DNA from 3 places in the Bradyrhizobium tunisiense genome. Region 2 is predicted to be linked to each of the others. Evidence: predicted binding sites of a transcription regulator. Region 2 holds the regulator's gene; each other region holds the start of a gene.
What was found. Region 2 encodes LexA, which represses DNA repair genes until DNA is damaged. Its sites were predicted from a motif close to TGTTCNNNNTGTGTTCNG; they were not measured.
Positions count from the first base shown of each region.

Region 1: the regulator LexA is predicted to act here: its motif matches at 3,807-3,824, upstream of ACFDR6_RS16670 (ribonuclease T2 family protein).
Region 3: the regulator LexA is predicted to act here: its motif matches at 4,168-4,185, upstream of ACFDR6_RS34140 (PA0069 family radical SAM protein).

Region 1 is NZ_JBHLEV010000003.1:712,097-718,371, forward strand. Features, by position in the region: gene uvrC (excinuclease ABC subunit UvrC) at 1-548, opposite strand, end outside; gene ACFDR6_RS16655 (outer membrane protein) at 798-1,421, shown strand; gene ACFDR6_RS16660 (cold-shock protein) at 1,518-1,733, opposite strand; gene ACFDR6_RS16665 (23S rRNA (adenine(2030)-N(6))-methyltransferase RlmJ) at 2,001-2,861, opposite strand; gene ACFDR6_RS16670 (ribonuclease T2 family protein) at 3,056-3,760, opposite strand; gene ACFDR6_RS16675 (hypothetical protein) at 3,895-4,356, opposite strand; gene ACFDR6_RS16680 (hypothetical protein) at 4,541-4,840, shown strand; gene ACFDR6_RS16685 (DUF3617 domain-containing protein) at 4,884-5,414, shown strand; gene ACFDR6_RS16690 (ATP-binding protein) at 5,474-6,275, opposite strand, start outside.
Region 2 is NZ_JBHLEV010000006.1:307,690-313,964, forward strand. Features, by position in the region: gene ACFDR6_RS26090 (GAF domain-containing protein) at 1-814, opposite strand, end outside; gene ACFDR6_RS26095 (hypothetical protein) at 1,023-1,457, opposite strand; gene lexA (transcriptional repressor LexA) at 1,849-2,550, opposite strand; gene ACFDR6_RS26105 (molybdopterin molybdotransferase MoeA) at 2,727-3,938, opposite strand; gene ACFDR6_RS26110 (hypothetical protein) at 4,155-4,361, opposite strand; gene ACFDR6_RS26115 (HAD family hydrolase) at 4,523-5,146, opposite strand; gene ACFDR6_RS26120 (alpha-hydroxy acid oxidase) at 5,214-6,275, opposite strand, start outside.
Region 3 is NZ_JBHLEV010000012.1:134,760-141,034, forward strand. Features, by position in the region: gene ACFDR6_RS34125 (RMD1 family protein) at 1-262, shown strand, start outside; gene ACFDR6_RS34130 (acetate/propionate family kinase) at 405-1,583, opposite strand; gene ACFDR6_RS34135 (phosphoketolase family protein) at 1,586-3,997, opposite strand; gene ACFDR6_RS34140 (PA0069 family radical SAM protein) at 4,207-5,373, shown strand; gene ACFDR6_RS34145 (VOC family protein) at 5,395-5,850, shown strand; gene rnhB (ribonuclease HII) at 5,924-6,275, shown strand, end outside.

The DNA.
Region 1 (6,275 bases), on a different contig from region 2:
CTCTGCGCGCCGCGATGTTTCAGGATCTGCGGCGCCCAATGGTCCCCGGTGATCAGGATATAGGGAAACGACTTGTCGTCGCGCAGCTGCACGTTGAAGCGCGGCCGAAGCTGCTTGATGAGGTTGGCTTCCAGCAGCAGCGCTTCGGTCTCGGTATTGGTCGAGACGATCTCCACGGTCACCGTGGCGGCGATCATGCGCAGGATGCGGGCCGGCTGCGGCGCGTTTTGCCGCGCGTAGCTGGACAGGCGCTTTTTGACGTTCTTGGCTTTGCCGACATAGAGCACGTCGGCATTCGCATTGAGCATGCGATAGACGCCGGGCGAGGTGGGGGCGAGGCGGACGGCGCGCTCGATCGCCTCGTGGCCGCTCGCCAGCGGGCCTTCGCCGACTGCGCCGCTCTCTTCCAGGATATCAGGCAGCCGCGCCTCGTCCTCATCGTCGCCGCCCGTGGTGGCAGGATCGAGGTCGGGCGGCGTGTCGCTCGCGGCAGCCCGCGGCAATTTGTGCGCGCGGTCGTCCGGATTGTCGGTGGAATCGTGAGCCATGGAGCGAATTTAGGCGCTGGGGGTGCCGATTTGAAGTTCCGGCCATGCGGCGCGCACAGGCCGCGACGCAGTTCCCGGTAACACTTGCTTAAGCCTGTTAACAGCGCGGTAACCCGGCTTAACAGGCCTTTAACTTAAAACTCTCGATAAATCTTACGCGAAAAGGTGGTGGTTCCGTAACCATGCGGTTTGCCGCGCGCGGCGGCGCGGGCATCGCACCGGTGGCGGCAGTTGCGTTGGAGTTAAGTGATGAAGAGGCTCGTTGTGGGCGCAGCCGCGTTGGTTGCAGCCGGCTGGACAGCTTCGGCAGAGGCCGCCGATCTCAGTTACGGGCAGCGTGCGCCCTATACCGTCAACCAGCCGCTCAATGCGTATAGCTGGGCTGGCCCCTATCTCGGCGGCAACATCGGCTATGAATGGGGCTCGGTCGACAACAATCCTTCAAAGCCGTCCGGCTTCGTCGGCGGCGTGCAGGCCGGCTACAACTTCCAGAACGGCCCGTTCGTGTTCGGCGTCGAAGGCGACATCCAGGCCGCCGGCGCCGACGATACCTTCGCGCCGTGGAAGTTCTCCAATCCGTGGTTCGGCACCCTGCGCGGCCGCGCCGGTTATGCCTTCAACAACGTGCTGTTCTACGGCACCGCCGGCCTCGCCTTCGGCGAGCTGCGCGCGCAGACCTTCGGCTGGTCTGAATCGCACACGACCGCCGGCTGGACCATCGGTGCTGGTGCGGAAGTCGGCCTGGCTCCGAACTGGAGCGCCAAGCTCGAATATCTCTACATCGATCTGTCGACCAGTCAGTTCGCAATTACGGGCGTGTCAAACGGCTATAGCGCCAACGTCGTGCGCGCTGGCGTGAACTATCGCTTCTGATAGCTGAAGAAGAAAATACCGGACAACAACTCCCGGCCGCTCGCGGCCGGGATTTTTTGCGCGAAATGTTGCGCCGAATGTTGCTCGTCAGGCCCGCTAGGAGAGGATGACAAGGTTGACCGCCTTCGGTCCCTTCCCCTTCTTGTCCGGTTCGACTTCGAAAGTAATACGCTGCCCTTCCGCAAGGTCCTTCAGTCCGGCCCGCTCCACAGCAGTAATATGCACGAAGACGTCGCGGCCGCCGTCGTCAGGCTTGATGAAACCGTAGCCGCGTTCGCCGTTGAAAAACTTGACCGTTCCCGTCATGGCCATCGGGAAACTCCCCCTCATTGCTCCTCCGCCGCGACGCAGACTCACGTCACGACATGACCGGGCGTTACGAAGCCCGGGAGAGCTGGCCATCCTTGGGCGGACCGCTGGCGGTCCGGCCGGATCTTTCTTAGGCCTTCACTCCGCCGCAACCATTCGCGGAAGCGGAACGTAAAGCCAGTCACGGAAACAGCATAATACGGTTCTCTGCAGATTGACTACCGCTCCTGCATATTTTTCCCAAGAATGCCGGAGTGTTACGGCTTGCCTTCAAGGCTTGGGTACCTCCAATCGGAATCTGGCAGCACCGCCCTGGCCGAGCGGCATTTCCAGCTCGGGCAGGATCGTCTTGAGCTCGCTCTGCAGCGTGTAGGGCGGATTGACGATCAGGAGCCCGGTCGAGGCGAGGGCCCCGCCTTCGAGCTGGGGCGCGACACTGAATTCGAGGCGCAGACATTTTCCCGGTGGTTTTGCTGCAGCTGCGAGCCGCGCGACCGTTTCGGCCAGCATGTCGGTGGCACGGCGGTTCTTGGCCGGATACCAAATGACATAGATGCCGGTCGGCCATTTCGCGAAGGCCGTCGAGAAGGCTTCGCCCAGCCGCTCGAACTCGTCCTTTGCCTCGAAGGGCGGATCAATCAGCACGACGCCGCGCCGCTCCTTTGGCGGCACGAAGGCCGGCAGCGCCACCCAGCCGTCGAGGTCGACCACGCGGGCCTGTTCGTCCCGGCGCAGCACGCCGATCAGCGCTTTTCGCGCCTTCGGCTCGAGCTCGCAGGCGACGAGCCGGTCCTGCGGCCTGAGCAGACCGCGCGCGATCAAGGGGGAGCCCGGATAGGCCTTGAGCTCACCCTTCGGATTGAAGGCGCGGACGATGTCGAGATAGGGCTTGGCCAGCGCCGCGCTCTCGTTCGACAGGCGGGCCTGCAACAGCCGCGCGATGCCGGTCAGCCATTCGCCGCTCCTGCGCGCCTCGTCGCTGTCGAGATCGTAGAGACCGGCCCCGGCATGGGTGTCGATGACGCGGAACGCCCCCGGCTTGTCCTGCAGATAGGTGATGATGCGCGCCAGCACGATGTGCTTGATGACATCGGCGAAGCTGCCGGCGTGGAAGGCGTGACGGTAATTCATGGGAAGAGCACTACGCCACGTGATGGCTTGAGCAAAGAGGCACAATCACGTGTCCCGGACGCGGTGCAGCGTGTGACGCTGCGCCGCCGAGCCGGGATACAGCTTTTTCTTCTTGCGTGATGGCCCCCGGATCAGCAGTGCACTATGCCGCGTTCGCCGCGCATTGGACCGCATCCGGGGCAGGAGACCTCGGCCTATCCACCCCTGATCGGCGGCATGGTGACCTGATCGCGGCGGCAGGCGCGGCGTTCGATCTCGTCGCAGGCGCGGAATTGCAGGTCCTTGTTGAGGCAGATGCGGACCTCGGAGAGCCTGGTCCGGTTGCAGGTGACCGAGACCGCGGCGCTGCTCAGCCCGGGATTGGCCTTGATGAAGGCCTCCTCGACCTCCGCCGGCGCCACGGTCCTGGCCTGCGACAGATCGAGATATTCGGCCGGGATCTTGATCGCGGCGCGCGCCTTGCGGATCGTCTCGAAATAGCTGCGGCCCTCGAGGCCGGAGCAGGTGCCGTGCTTGTCCCATTCGTTGAAGATCAGGCCCGGGGCCGGCATCAAATCGAGCATCGAGGAGACGATGTTGCGGTTCAGTCGCGGCGCGGGCCGCTGGCAATATTCCGGAAAGCCATTCTCGTATTGCGGCCACAGCCCATGCACCACGAAGGCGTAGGGCCGTCCGCCGCACTGGATTTGCGACCGGCCGCCACGCTCGGCCGCCTCCTCACAGAACGAGGGCGACCACGACAGGGCCAGCACATAGAAGTCGAATTCGCCCGGCGCGTTCTGCCGTTTGTCCTGGGCCTTTGCGTCACCGGAGAACGAGGCCAGGCCCGCGGCAAGGATCAGGGAAAGAGCCAGCGAGATCATCAGGCGGGAGAACGAATGCAATCTGGAATGAAACATGGCAACGCCCCTCAACTAGACTGTGTGCGAAAGCCTAGCAGGCGACAAGAACATTTCAAGAACAAAATTCGGGCGGCTACTGCTGACGCCGCAAAGGGCCCGAATCAGGGCTCTTCAAGCTAGGGCCTCTCGAATTAAGGCTTGGCGGCTCGGCAGGCCGGATTGTAGGCCCAATTGCGGTCCACGCCGACCACGCACCACTCGACGCCATTGCCGTAAGCGGCGAAGCCGCCATCCTCGATGATCGAGAAGTGCACCTTGCGCATCTTGCCGTCGGTGAGCATGGCTTCGCCGGTGCAGTAGCGGCGCGGGATGTTGTCGGACTGCCAGGGCCGGAACGCGGTTTCGCGAACGGCCGCGAAGCCGGTGATCTTCAACGAGGAATTCCAAAATGTGGATTCCTTTTCGGCGAACTCGTTCGCGATCCGCGGGAGAGCCCAGTCGCAATCGGCAACGGCACCGTCATAGCGAGGGCCGCTCAGCCAGAAATTTAACTCCAGCGGATTGGCGGCCCTGGCCTCGCCGAGCGACAGCGCTCCGAACAGGAGGCCGAGCAAAGCGGCAAAGCGGAGCGATTTCAGGGAGGGGGCGCGCATGGTCAATCCAGACAGCTAAGGTCTTGCGAAGGTTGGACGGTGCCGCGAAGGCCGGGGGAGGTCAAGTGCAGCGCGGCAACACTTCGCCAGGAGTTGACTGCAACGCCCCCGCTGACGGGCCTTCAGTTCTTTTCACGGCGATCCCGGCACCGTAGACTGGCGCTAGCCAATTGGAGTGACGGTAATGCGAATCATTGCGGCCGCGGGTCTTCTCGCCAGCCTGGTTGTCTCGGGCCTGACGGCGAGCCAGTCGGCGCGTGCCGACTACGTGCCGGCGTTCAAGGGCAACGACACCGGCGGCATCGTCGCTTATTCCATGGCAACCCAGGTCGATGCGCGACAGGTCGCGGTCGATCATTGTGCGCGCTACGGCAAGGTCGTCAAATTCCTCGGCGTGCAGGCCTATGAGGGCGGCTACATTTCCTTCTCCTGCCGCTGGGTGCCCTATGGCGCCGCCGCCCAGCCGATCCGCACGCTGTACTGAAGCGCTTCGTAACGCCGCAATCTCTCAGCCGGGAGTCTCCCCCATGACGCGCAAACTCGCTTTGCTCGGCTCGGCCGCTTGTCTTGCGTTCTCGGCAGCCGGCGCCAGCGCCGACGATTTGCCGGTGCGCAAGGCCGGCCTTTGGGAAATGAAGCTGGTCACATCAGGCTCGCCGGTGCCCGAGATGACCATGCAGCACTGCACCGACGAGACAGTCGACAAGGAGATGAGCAACAACGTCTCGCCGATGGCCAAGCAGGTTTGCGCCAAGCAGGAGATCAAGAAGACCGCGACCGGCTATGTCAGCGATTCCGAGTGCAATGTCGCTGGGGTCAACACGACCTCGCATGCCGAGATCACGGGCGATTTCAACTCGGCCTACACGGTGAAGACCTCCTCGCACGCAAAGGGCGGTATCGCAGGTACGGCCGGCCGCGACAGCACCATGACGCTGCAAGCCAAATGGCTAGGGGCCTGCAAGCCGGATCAGAAGCCCGGCGACATCGTGATGCCCGGCGGCTTCAAGATGAACGTGCGCGATATGGACAAGCTGAAGGCACTGCTGCCGAAGTAGGTTCCTTCTCCTCCCAAGGAGAGAAAGGACGAGCGTCGAGTTTGTTGCAGCAGATTCTGCTACACCGGGATCCTCACGCTCGCCCTTAGCCCCCCCATCGGACTGTCGCCGAGGGTGATGTCGCCGCCATGCGAGCGGGCGATGTCGCGGGCGATGGCGAGGCCGAGGCCCGTGCCGCCTTCGTCCTGGTTGCGGGCGTTGTCGAGCCGCAGGAACGGCTTGAACACCTCTTCGCGCAAATGCGCGGGAATGCCCGGCCCGTCATCGTCCACCGTGACGGTCAAATAACGGTGATCGCGCTGGCCGGCGATGGCGATGCTCTTGCCGTAGCGCGCCGCGTTGGTGACGAGGTTGGCAAGGCAGCGCTTGAACGAGGCCGGCTTCACTGTCACGACGGGCAGGCCGTGGAAGGCAACGGTCGCGGTATGACCGTGGCGTTCGGCGTCGCCGCGCAATTCCTCCAGTGCCTGCGCCATGTCGGTCGGCTGCGACTGCTCGCCGGAATCGCCGCGCGCAAACGCGAGGTAGTCCTCCAGCATCATCGACATCTCGTCGACGTCCTTGCGCATCCCCTCCAGCTCCGGGCTGTCGCCGATCAGCGCCAGCTCGAGCTTGAAGCGGGTCAGGATGGTGCGCAGATCGTGGCTGACGCCGGCGAGCATCGCGGTGCGCTGCTCCATGGTGCGCTCGATGCGCGACTTCATCTCGAGGAAGGCGACCGAAGCGCGCCGCACCTCGCGCGCGCCTCGTGGGCGGAAGTTCGGCGCCTCACGGCCCTTGCCGAAACTCTCGGCGGCGTCCGCAAGCCGCAGGATCGGCTTGATCTGGTTGCGCAGGAACAGCACGGCGACGATCAGCAGG
Region 2 (6,275 bases):
CGTCGAGCGCCGGCATGCCGGTGGCCCATGCGCCGCCGATGCTGCCTTCGCCCCTGCCGATGGATCTACCCGCGTAGAGCGCGGCAAGGTCGGTCTGCGCGCTGCAATCGCCGGCGCGAAAGACCAGCACTGAGCGGGCCTCGTTCGGGACCCAGATCTCGAAGCGTCGCGCAATCGGGGTTGCCTGCGCGGAGAGCAATGTCAGAACCCACGTCTCGGTGCCGGTTCGGTAGGGCACGCCGACCCCCAAATTGATCCCGATCTTGGCCGCGTCCTCCCAGCGCAGGAAGCTCTTGGCGTCGTGCAGGTCCTTGATGATCAGCGGCAGACCCGCCTTCCAGGTGCGTCCGGGCAGGCCGAAGCCGCGCGGAAACCTGGTGTGGCGGGAGTTGAATTCGAACATGTCCGCCATGCCGTAATAGCCGTCGACGAGCGCCATCTCGTGGGAGCGATCGGGATCGTTGTGCCAGAGTTCGATCGCGCCGACATGCGCCTCGTCGTCCCCGCAGAACAGCACCATCACGGCTTGCAGGAATTCGCCCGCGAACACCGGCACCGCCACGCCGCAGGTGAGGCCGGCCGCGACGGCCTGCTCGGTCCGTTTGAAATAGGAGTTGGCGAAGGTCGTGAGGATGACGGGATGGCCAGAGGCCCAGGCCTTGCCGGGAAGTCCCTCGTCATATCCGAAGTGCAGGTCCTCGCTCACGGACTTGAACGCGGACAGCCCTTCGCCGTAGAGGCCGCCGCCGAATTCCAGACGCCTGCGCGTCCGGTCGGGCACCCAGAGTTCAACGACGCGAATGAAGGTCTTCATCGAGCGTGTCCGCCGCCTCAAACCACGACAGCATCGGTCATTTGGCTGCGGAGCGGACGTTCAAAATTCAGGCAGGACGGCTCAAACTTCGTGCGGCGCCGGGCGGGCCGATCGATGTTCGTGAAAACACGAACCATGCCATCTCGCCGGCGTCTGCCGGCGATGGCACTTCAATCCTGGCGGCATCCAGTTGTCAGTCGAGGTGGCGTCAGCCGATCGGCAGGCGCGTGACCGGCGACCGGCTGTCGTCGATGATCTGCGGCTTGTGCTCGCGCTCGCCGACGGGCTGGGTCACCGGCAATTGCAACACGGTGGCACGCTGGCCTTCGACGAGTTGTGTCACCAGCACGTATTTACCGTCAGGGAATTCGATCGCGTCGTGGTGGCGATCGGGAATGTGCGGATCGATCTTGCCGAACTTGCCGACGCGCGAATTGACGGTGCGCGTCCAGATCCAGCGATTGTCGTAGCGGACGTTGTCGGCGAAGGCGAGCTCCGTCCCGGGCAGCAGACAGACGGCCACGGTCGGATCGGCGGCAGAAGCAAAGCCACGCGTCGAGGTGCCGCGGAACGTTGTCGACACGATCGTCTCGCCGACTTCGGCGGGGCGCGATGCAACGGCATGCAGGCTGTAGTCACACATCGGGTGCTCCTCATTCGAAGATAGCAACCCGCGCCTCCCTCGGAGGCGCAAGCCTCTATCAGAGTGGAAGCACGCAACGCTCTGCTTGGTTGTAGGCAAATCTGCGGCTGGTCTGCGGGACGCGATCAAATTATCTTTTCGAATCCGACAGGAACAAAGCTCACATCAATGCATTCGGCGAGGACCAACGTCAGCGGCGCGCGGGCGCCGATGCGTCATGTCTGCTCGAGGACTCGAGACCGCGAAGCAATGGGGGCCTGTGGCGACACGCCGAGGCGTCGCCTCTGAAGAGGGGCCGGACAATCTGCGCAAGACCAGAAGATTGCCCAGCAGGAGCGGATCAGATCCGCTCCAGTCGGAATCATGGGTATCGAATGACCGCCGAGGGCTCTCAGTACTTCCGGTAAAGCCCGATCAGCTTGCCCTGAATCTTGACGCGGTTCGGCGGCAGGATGCGCACCTCATAGGCGGCATTGGCGGGCTCGAGTGCGATCGAGGCGCCGCGGCGGCGGAAGCGCTTGAGCGTGGCCTCCTCGTCGTCGATCAGCGCCACCACGATGTCGCCGGTATCGGCGCTCTCGTTGCGCTGGATCAGCGCCATGTCGCCGTCGAGGATACCTGCCTCGACCATGGAATCGCCGCGCACTTCGAGCGCGTAATGCTCGCCGGAGCCGAGCATGTCGGGCGGCACGCTGATGGTGTGGCTGCGGGTCTGCAACGCCTCGATCGGCGTGCCGGCCGCGATGCGGCCCATCACGGGCACTGCGACGGGCCGCTCGCCCTCGTCAACGGGCGGGCTGGAGCTCGCGCGCACCTTGCCGAGATTGCCCTCGATGACGCTCGGCGTGAAGCCGCGCCGGTTGCCGGCCGCAGCCTGAAGCTCCGGCAGCTTGATGACTTCGATGGCCCGAGCGCGGTTGGGCAGGCGGCGGATGAAGCCACGCTCCTCGAGCGCGGTGATCAGGCGGTGGATGCCCGACTTCGAGCGCAGGTCGAGCGCATCCTTCATCTCGTCGAAGGACGGCGGCACGCCGCTTTCCTTCAAACGTTCACTGATGAACCGCAGAAGCTCGTATTGTTTGCGCGTTAACATCTCGACCTAAGTCCCCCGGTTGATGTCGTTCGATTCCGAGACGATGAATTCAGCGATAAGCCGCTACATGCTCGAAACAAATCATGAACGGACACTATATGTTCGATACATGTTCCGCAACTGCTTAATTTACCGTGAACAGGGGCGAGTTCGCGGAATGCGTGTGGCCGCGCAGTTCAGACGGGGAGGCGCAGCACCTCGCAAGGGCTGCCCGCCTCGGCCTTCGGCGCGAACGGCGGGCGCACGAGAAGTACCTGTGCTGCAGCAAGATTCGCAAGCAGAGAGGAGTCCTGATGGCTGACGGGAACGGCAACGAGCGCGCCGTCGTCGCGCAGCTCCAGGCGCGCGCGCAGATACTCCTCACGCTGGTCGTTGGCGCCGAGATCGCGGCCCAGCACGGCCCGCTCGCGGCGATGATGAATCACCGAACGGCCCGACAGCGCGCGAATCAACGGCACCATGAACAGGAAGGCGCACACATAGGAGGACACCGGATTGCCGGGCAGGCCGATCACGCGCATCGCGCCGAGCCGTCCGTGCATCATCGGCTTGCCGGGCCGAATCGCGATCTTCCAGAACGCCATCGAGATGCCTTCGTCCCGGAGCGCTTGCTGGACCAGATCGTGGTCGCCGACAGATGCGCCGCCCGTCGTGACCAGGATGTCGGTACCGGCCTCGCGGGCGCGCCGGATGCCGGCGGAGGTGGCTGCAAGCGTGTCTGCGGCAACACCGAGGTCGATGGTCTCGGCGCCCTCGCTGCGGGCGAGCGCGTGCAGGGCGTAGCCATTGGAATAGACGATCTGGCCGTGCCCGGGCGTTGAGCCCGGCATCACCAGTTCGTCGCCGGTGGCGAGGATCGCGACCTTCGGACGGCGGCAGACGGCGAGGTGGGGGTAATTCATGGCGGCGGCGAGCGCGAGATCGCGCTCCGTCAGCCGGGTTCCCTTGCGCAAGAGGACGTCGCCTTCACGGAAGTCGACGCCTGCCGGGCGGATGTGCCGTCCGGCGATCGCGGCTTGCTTGATCGTGACGCAGCTGTCGTCCGCGACGGTGTCCTCCTGGATCACGACGGCGTCGGCGCCGTCGGGAATGACGCCGCCGGTGAAGATCCGTACGGCTTCGCCGGCGCCGACCGTTCTTGCGAAAGGACGGCCCGCCGCGACCTCGCCGATGACCGTCAGCCGGGAATCGATCGTTGCCGCATCGGCGGCGCGGACGGCATAGCCGTCCATCGCCGACATCGCCTGCGGCGGCTGCGTGCGCCGCGCCGCGACGTCGCGCGCGAGCACGCGATGGTAGGCATCGTCGAGCGGAGCCATCTGTTCAGCCAGCGGCTCCGCACCCGCCAGTACCGCGGCAAGCGCGTCAGAAACGGGCATCAAAGCCAAGGGCTAAACTCCTGCTGAGCACATCGATAAATGGCCGGCGAGAGTTCTATCCGAGTGCGGGCGCGAGGCAAAGCAGCACGCAGGTGATTTAGCCTGCGTGGCCCCAGCGGAGGACGCAGCTCACGTCCGTCGCGGCATGATCCGGAAGGCGAGACAGACCGGGATGAGGATGGCCATGGCGAGCACGAGAAGGACGAGCACCACGGCCAGCATCGGTCAACTCCCGCTCGGTCGGTCCGAGCCGTCGTCCAGTGCGACGTCGGGAGCTTTGGGACCTTGATCCTTGTCCGGTAGCGGATCGGCCAAGGATTTCAGGTCGGCGGCCTTGCTGATCAGCTTGGCGGAAAGGTCAGAATCCGAGGTGGTTCTTGCGAATTCAAGCAGGAGAGAGGCTTGCTTGGTGAGATAGGTTTTGCCCAGCACGTCGATAAGTCCGATGTAGAAGTCCCAACGGACTCAATGAGTCCTAAGGGCGGTATTCCGTTCCCGGAACTCTGTACAAAAATGCACAAAGGGAACTGGTTCCCCATTCTGTGCAAATTTTGCCTTCGGGAGGCCGGTTCCGCGGCGACGGCCGGCTGGCCTCAGATGCCCAGTGCCTTCAATGCGTTCCCGACATCGCGCGGCGAGGTGACATGCACGGCGGTCAGGCCGCGTGCCCGGGCTCCCTCGATGTTCTCGGCGAGATCGTCGAAAAACAGGATGCGCTCCGCCGGGACGCCGATCGCCGAGACGACATGGTCGAAAGCCGCCGCATCCGGTTTGCGCAGGCCGATGCTGGACGACAGATACAGCTCGCGGAAATGGCCGAGCAGGCCGGCATATTCCTTCGAGAAATAATCGACATGCGGCCGATTGGTGTTGGAGAATGCGTAGAGCGGCATCCGCTTTGCCGCACGCGGCAACAGCTCGGCGATATCAGGCATCTCGCCGGCGAAGATCGCGTTCCAACCCTCGAGGAACTGCGCGTCCGAAATGCCGATTCCGAGCGAGCTTCGCAGCGAGGCGAAATAATCCTCGTCGGTTATCCTGCCGACCTCGTGCAGCTGGTAGGCCTCGTCACGCACATAGCGCGCGACGATCGCCTCCGGCCGGCAGCCGGCATGTCCCGCCCAGCAGGCGATCGCCTTGGAGAAGTCGATGTCGAGCACAACGCGCCCGAGATCGAACAGAAGCGCATCCGCGCTGCCGGGAGAGAGCGATGTCATTGCGTCCTTTTCAGTTCAGCATCGGCAAGGGTCGGCAAGTCACCTTCGACGGGTCACTTTCGACAAGTCAGTATCGATAAGGCTCGTGGTCGAACAGCGGGAACGCGCTGAACACGCTCGGCGCGTTGGTGGCGGTGGCCGGACGCAGGCAGGATCTGTCGACCTCGGCAAACGAGGTGGCGCCCAGCAGGCCGAGGCAGCGCAGCACCTCGTCCTCCAAGAGCTCCAGCATCCGCGTGATGCCGGCTTCGCCGGCCGCCGCCAGCGCCCAGCATTGCAGCCGGCCGATGCCAACGAGGTCTGCGCCTGCCGCGATCGCCTTGACGATGTCGGTGCCGCGACAGACCCCGCCATCGACCATGATCTTGGCACGCCCTTTCACGGCCTCGACGATCTCGGGCAGCACATGCATGGCGCCGAGGCCATGGTCGAGCTGGCGGCCGCCATGATTGGAGACATAGATCCATTCGACGCCGTGATCGACCGCGATCAGGGCGTCCTCGGCGGTGGCGATGCCCTTCAGGATCAGCGGGATCTTGAACTTGTCCTTGACCATTTTCACCGTCCGCCACTCCAGGCCCTTCTGGAAATCGCCGCCGGTGGCACGCAGGCGGCTCTCGCGAACGTAGCGCTTGGCGATGTCACGTTCGCGACGGCTGTAATGGGCGGTGTCGACGGTCAGGCAGAAGGCGGCATAGGCGTTCTTCTCGGCGCGGCTGACGACATCGGCGACGAAAGCGTCGTCGCCGCGGACATAGAGCTGATAGAGCCGGAGCGCATCGGGGGCTGCCTCGGCGGTCTTCTCCAGTCCCGGCTCGGAGACCGAGCTCAGCATGTGCGATGCGCCGAAGGCGCCGGCACCGCGCGCGACGCTCGCCGCGCCGTCCGGGTCGAAGATCTCGAGCGCGCCGACGGGGGCGAGCACCACCGGCAGACGCATCTTGCGGCCGAACTGCTGAACCGAGCCGTCCACCTTGCGGACGTCGCGCAGCACGCGCGGGCGAAAGGCGATCTCGTCCAGCGCCATGCGGTTGCGGCGCATCGTGGTTTCGGTCTCGGCGGCACCGACGATGTAGTCCCAGGCGTTCTGGTTGAGATTGGCCCGCGCTTTCCGGACGAATTCGTGCAG
Region 3 (6,275 bases), on a different contig from region 2:
CGTCGCCGTGGCCGAAAAACCCGACGTGCTCTGGGAGAAGCCCGAGCTCGACCGGCTCTATTCACGTCTCGAGGACGAGTACGAATTGAAGGAGCGCCTCGACACGCTCGAGCGCAAGCTCACCGCCATCTCGGAGACCGCCAACGCGCTCACCGACATCATCGACACAAGGCGCTCGCTCCGCCTCGAGATTGCGGTGGTGGTGCTGATCGTGATCGAGGTCGTGATTAGCTGTTACCAGATATTGACGGGCACGCATTAGGGCAGCGAGAGGGCTGCGCGTGACTGTGCCCTCTCCCCCTGCGGGAGAGGGCAGCTCTGCTGGGAAATGCAATCTCACTCGGGTGAGGGGTCTGTCTCCGTGACTCCAACTCGCAATTCAGACTGGGGCCGCCGATGGCACTTCACCCCACGAGCACCGTCTTGCAGTGCCGCGCGATCGTCAGCTCTTCATTCGTCGGAACGACGAAGATTTCGACGGCACTCTCGCCCGCGCTGATCCGCTCGCGCGTCGCGTCATTCGCCGCAGCATCGACGTGCACGCCGAGCCAGCCGATGCGCTCGCAGATCGCGCTGCGAATTTCCTTGGCATGCTCGCCGATGCCGCCGGTGAAGACCAGGCACTCCAAGCCGCCGAGCGTGGTGGCCATCATCGCGACTTGCTGCGCCGCCCGGAAGACGAACAGATCGATCGCTTCCCGCGCCGCAGCTTCATTGCTCGCGAGCAGCGTGCGCATGTCCGCGGAGAGGCCCGAGACGCCGAGCAGGCCGGACTCGTGATAGAGCAGGTGCTGGACATCCTCGACCGACATGTTCTCGTGCTGTTGCAAATAGAGCAGGACGCCGGGATCGATCGCGCCGCAGCGCGTGCCCATCACGAGGCCGTCGAGCGGCGTCAGTCCCATCGTGGTGTCGATGCTGCGGCCGTCGTGCAACGCGCACAGGCTGGCGCCGTTGCCGAGATGCGCGATGACACAGCGCCTGGCCGCGAGCTCGGGCGCGATCTCAGCCAGGCGCCCCGCGACATATTCGAAAGAGAGTCCGTGAAAGCCGTAGCGCCGGACGCCGCGCGCCTCATACCGCCTCGGAATCGCGAAGCGGCTCGCGGGCGGGAGCATGCTGTGATGGAAGGCAGTGTCGAAGCAGGCGATCTGCGTCAGTGCAGGACGGATCGCCGCAAGCGCGCGAATTGGCGCGAGGCATCGCGGCTGGTGCAGCGGTGCCAGTGGGGTCAATGCCTCCAGCTTCGCTATGACGCTGTCTGTCAGTGCGACCGGGCCTGAATGATTCGGCCCGCCGTGAACGATGCGGTGGCCGGCCGCGCGCAAATTGCCTTGGCCGAACCGGTCCTCGATGAAGGCGAGCACGTCGGCGAACAAATGGCCGCCCTCGGCATCCGCCGCATCTCTTCGTGTCTCGAACAGATCTTCGCCCGCGGGGCTCTTCACCACGAGCCGGGGTCTTGCCTCGTGCTCGTCGAGCAGGCCCCTGCAAAGCAGCCTGGGTTCGTCCGCCGAAATCTCGAACAGGCCGAACTTGATGCTCGACGATCCCGAGTTGAGGACGAGGACCGTGTCCGACATGGCTAGTCGCCGGCCTCGGTCGGGGTGCTACCACCAGAGCTGTTGGGCCAGACCCAGTCCTGGATCTCGGGCATGTCCTCGCCGTGCTCGCGCACATAGCGCGAATGCTCGATCAGCTTGTCGCGGAATTGCTGCTTCGCCTGCGCGGCCTTGGCCGCGAGCCCGGGCACGCGTTCGATCGCTTCGATCGCGAGGTGGTAGCGGTCGAGCTCGTTGAGCACGACCATGTCGAACGGCGTCGTCGTGGTGCCTTCCTCGGCAAAACCGCGCACATGCATGCCGGCATGGTTGGTGCGGCTATAGGTCAGCCGGTGGATCAGATAGGGATAGCCGTGATAGGCGAAGACGACAGGCTTGTCCGATGTGAACAGGCTGTCGAAGTCGCGGTCGGACAGGCCGTGCGGATGCTGATTCTTCGGCTGCAGGGTCATGAGGTCGACGACGTTGACGACGCGGATCTTCAGGTCCGGCAGCGCCTTGCGCAGCAGGTCGACGGCGGCGAGCGTCTCCAGCGTCGGCACGTCGCCGGCGCAGGCCATGACCACATCGGGCTCCCGGCCTGCATCTTCCGTCCCCGCCCAGGTCCAGATGCCGATACCGGCATCGCAATGCGTGGCAGCTTCCTCCATCGAGAGCCATTGCGGCGCCGGCTGCTTGCCGGCGACGATCACGTTGATGCGGTTGTAGGTGCGCAGGCAGTGGTCGGCGATCCACAGCAGCGTGTTGGCATCAGGCGGGAAGTAAATGCGGACGATATCGGCCTTCTTGTTGGCGACGAGATCGACGAAGCCGGGGTCCTGATGGCTGAAGCCGTTATGGTCCTGACGCCAGACATGCGAGGTCAAGAGGTAATTGAGCGAGGCGATCGGGCGCCGCCACGGCAGCTCCCGCGTCACCTTCAGCCATTTGGCATGCTGGTTGAACATGGAATCAATGATGTGGATGAAGGCCTCGTAACACGAGAAGAAGCCGTGCCGGCCGGTGAGCAGATAGCCCTCGAGCCAGCCCTGGCAGAGATGCTCGCTTAGCACCTCCATGACGCGGCCGTCTTGCGCCAGATGCACGTCGTAGGGTTCGATCGGCTCCATCCAGACGCGCTCGGTTTCCTCGAACACCGCGTCCAGGCGGTTTGACGCGGTCTCGTCCGGTCCCATGATGCGGAAGTTGCGTTCCTTCGCGTTGAGGCGGATGACGTCGCGCAAGAATTTGCCGAGCTCACGCGTCGCTTCGGCCACGACGCCGCGCTGCGGCACCTCGATTGCGAAGTTCCGGAAGTCCGGCAGCTTCAGCTCTTTCTTCAGGAGGCCGCCATTGGCATGCGGATTGGCGCCCATGCGGCGAAGGCCTTCGGGCGCCAGCGCCTGAAGCTCGGGGACGAGGGCACCGCTCGCGTCGAACAGTCTTTCCGGCTCGTAGCTGCGCATCCAGTCTTCGAGCACTTTGAGATGCGCCGGGTTTTCACGGCAGCCTGCGACGGGCACCTGATGCGCGCGCCAAAAGCCCTCGACCTTCTTGCCGTCGACCTCCTTCGGACCGGTCCAGCCCTTCGGGCTGCGCAGCACGATCATCGGCCAGCGCGGCCGCTCCACGCTTCCGCGTCCGTCCCGTGCGTGCTGCTGAATCGAGCGGATGCTGGCGAGCGCGACGTCGAGCGCGTCCGCCATGGCCTGGTGCATCAGTTTGGGATCATGACCCTCGACGAACAGCGGCTCGTGGCCGAATCCGCGGAAGAGATCGCGGATCTCCGCATCTCCCATCCGCCCGAGCACGGTCGGATTGGCGATTTTGTAGCCGTTCAGATGCAGGATCGGCAGCACCGCGCCGTCATGAGCGGGGTTCAGGAATTTGTTGGAGTGCCAGGACGCAGCGAGCGGTCCGGTCTCGGCCTCGCCGTCCCCGACCACGCAGGCGACGATCAAATCAGGATTGTCCAGGGCCGCGCCATAGGCATGCACCAGCGCGTAACCGAGTTCGCCGCCTTCGTGGATCGAGCCCGGCGTTTCCGGCGCCGCATGGCTCGGAATGCCGCCCGGGAAGGAGAACTGCCTGAACAGCTTGCGCATGCCGTCCACATCGCGCGCGATATCGGGATAGATCTCGCTGTAGCTGCCTTCCAGATAGGTGTTGGCGACCATGCCCGGCCCGCCATGGCCGGGGCCGCAGACATAGAGCACGCTCACATCAAGTGCGCGAATGACGCGGTTGAGATGGGCGTAGATGAAGTTCAGGCCGGGCGTTGTACCCCAATGGCCGAGCAAACGCGGCTTGATGTGCTCGGGCCGCAGGGGCTCGCGCAGCAGCGGATTGTCGAGCAGGTAGATCTGCCCGACGGAGAGGTAGTTCGCGGCGCGCCAGTAGCGGTCGAGGAGATCGAGGTCGCTGCTCAAGGAGGCCGATTGTCGTTGATTTGTCATGTTCGTGCTGACCTTCACCCGGCGATCGTCACCAACATTGTTCCGCGGTGATTGATCCCTGACCGGCATCAGACGAGATCGTGATGACCGGGGTGTTGCGTGAGGTCAAAGGATCGCGCCCGAAAATTGGGCGGCACTTTGCATGGGGTTGTTTTTCAGTTTTTCGTTTGTGTTCTTGATTTGTTCCTTTGGCGTGCTATCTTGCCCTCATGAGTCCAGCAGCATCCTCTCATGCTCTCAAGCACCCGCCGGTCACGGCGCCCTCCGAGCCGGCGGGTGCGGACTCTGATTTTCCCGAGCTCGGCGTCGCCATCGACCGCGCGCGCAGGCGGGGGCGGGGTGCGCAGTCCAACGCCAGCGGCCGCTATGAGGCCGAGGCGCGCGTCGCCTTCGACGACGGCTGGCAGAGCCTCGAAGAGCTGCCGCCGTTCAAGACCAGCGTCGGCATCGACACTTCGCGCAAGGTGATCACCCGCAACGACAGCCCCGATATCGGCTTCGACCGTTCGATCAATCCCTATCGCGGCTGCGAGCACGGCTGCGTCTACTGCTTCGCGAGGCCGACCCATGCCTATCTCGGCCTGTCGCCCGGGCTCGACTTCGAGTCAAAACTGTTCGTCAAGCCCGAGGCGCCGGCGCTGCTGGAGAAAGAGCTCGCCGCGACCGGCTACGAGCCGCGGATGATCGCGATCGGCACCAACACCGATCCCTATCAGCCGATCGAGCGCGAGCGGAAAATCATGCGCGGCATCCTCGAAGTGCTGGAGCGTGCCGGGCATCCCGTCGGCATCGTCACCAAGTCGGCGCTGGTGGTGCGCGACATCGACATTCTCGCGCGGATGGCAAAGCGAAACCTCGCCAAGGTCGCGATCTCGGTCACCTCGCTCGATCCAGGACTGGCGCGCACCATGGAGCCGAGGGCCGCGACGCCGCCGAAGCGGCTGGAGGCGCTGAAGCAGCTTTCGGACGCCGGCATTCCGACCACGGTGATGGTCGCGCCCGTGATCCCCGCGCTGAACGATGCCGAGATCGAGCGCATTCTCGATGCCGCCGCCCATGCCGGCGTCAAGGAAGCCTCTTATGTGCTGCTGCGGCTGCCGCTGGAGGTGCGCGATCTCTTCCGCGAATGGCTGATGGCCAACTACCCGGATCGTTATCGCCACGTCTTCACGCTGATCCGCGACATGCGCGGCGGGCGCGACTACGACGCGAAATGGGGTGAGCGGATGAAGGGCACGGGACCGATGGCGTGGACCATCGGCCGCCGCTTCGAGATCGCCTGCGACAGGCTCGGCCTCAACAAACGGCGCTCGAAGCTAACGACGGATCATTTTGCGCGGCCGAAGCGGAACGGCGATCAGCTCAGCCTGTTCTGAACGGAATGAAAGAGGCGCAGCATGAGTAAGGAAGTTCCGCCCCCGGTGCCCCGGCTCACCGTCGTCACCCTCGGCGTCAGCGACATCCGCGCCAGCATCGCCTTCTACGACGCGCTCGGTTTCTCGCGGCGGCTGAAGGCGACCGGCGAGGCCGTCGCCTTCTACGATACTGGTGGTCCGGTGATTGCCCTGTATCCCTGGGATCAGCTCGCTGCCGACGCGGCGTTGCCGGACCAGCCGAGGCCGTCGACCTTTCGTGGCATGACGCTCGCCTGGAACTGTCGGACGCGCGAGGAGGTCGATGCGGTGCTGGCTTTCGCCCTCGGCAAGGGGGCCAGCTTGCTGAAGGCCGCGCACGAGACCGATTACGGCGGCTATTCCGGCTATTTCACTGACCCCGACGGCCATCCCTGGGAGGTCGTGGTCGCGCCGGGCATCGATGTCGGCGAGGACCGGCGGGTGCATCTGGCGGAGTAGGGCGATCTGAATAACGGGAATTGTCCGGGGTTCCCGGTTGCGCTGGCCGGACCGCTTGCGCACGATCCCGGCCATGATTCGGGACAAGTCAGCCAAGAAGCCGGCCAAGGGCGCGCCAACGCAGGATGCCGCGAAGAAGGCAGCGCCTGCCCGGGCGGCCAAAGCCGCCGAGGCAAAGGCTTCGACGGGCAAGGGCGCGGGCAAGAAAGGCGTCATCGCGATTGCTCCGCCGAGCTTCCGCCGCGAGCGTGCGCTGATCAAGCGCGGCGTCTGGCCGGTCGCAGGCTGCGACGAAGCCGGGCGCGGACCGCTGGCAGGTCCTGTGGTGGCGGCCGCCGTCATTCTCGATCCGAACCGCATCCCGCGTGGTATCGACGATTCCAAGCGCCTGACGGCGGAGGAACGCGAAAAGCTGTTCGACAAGA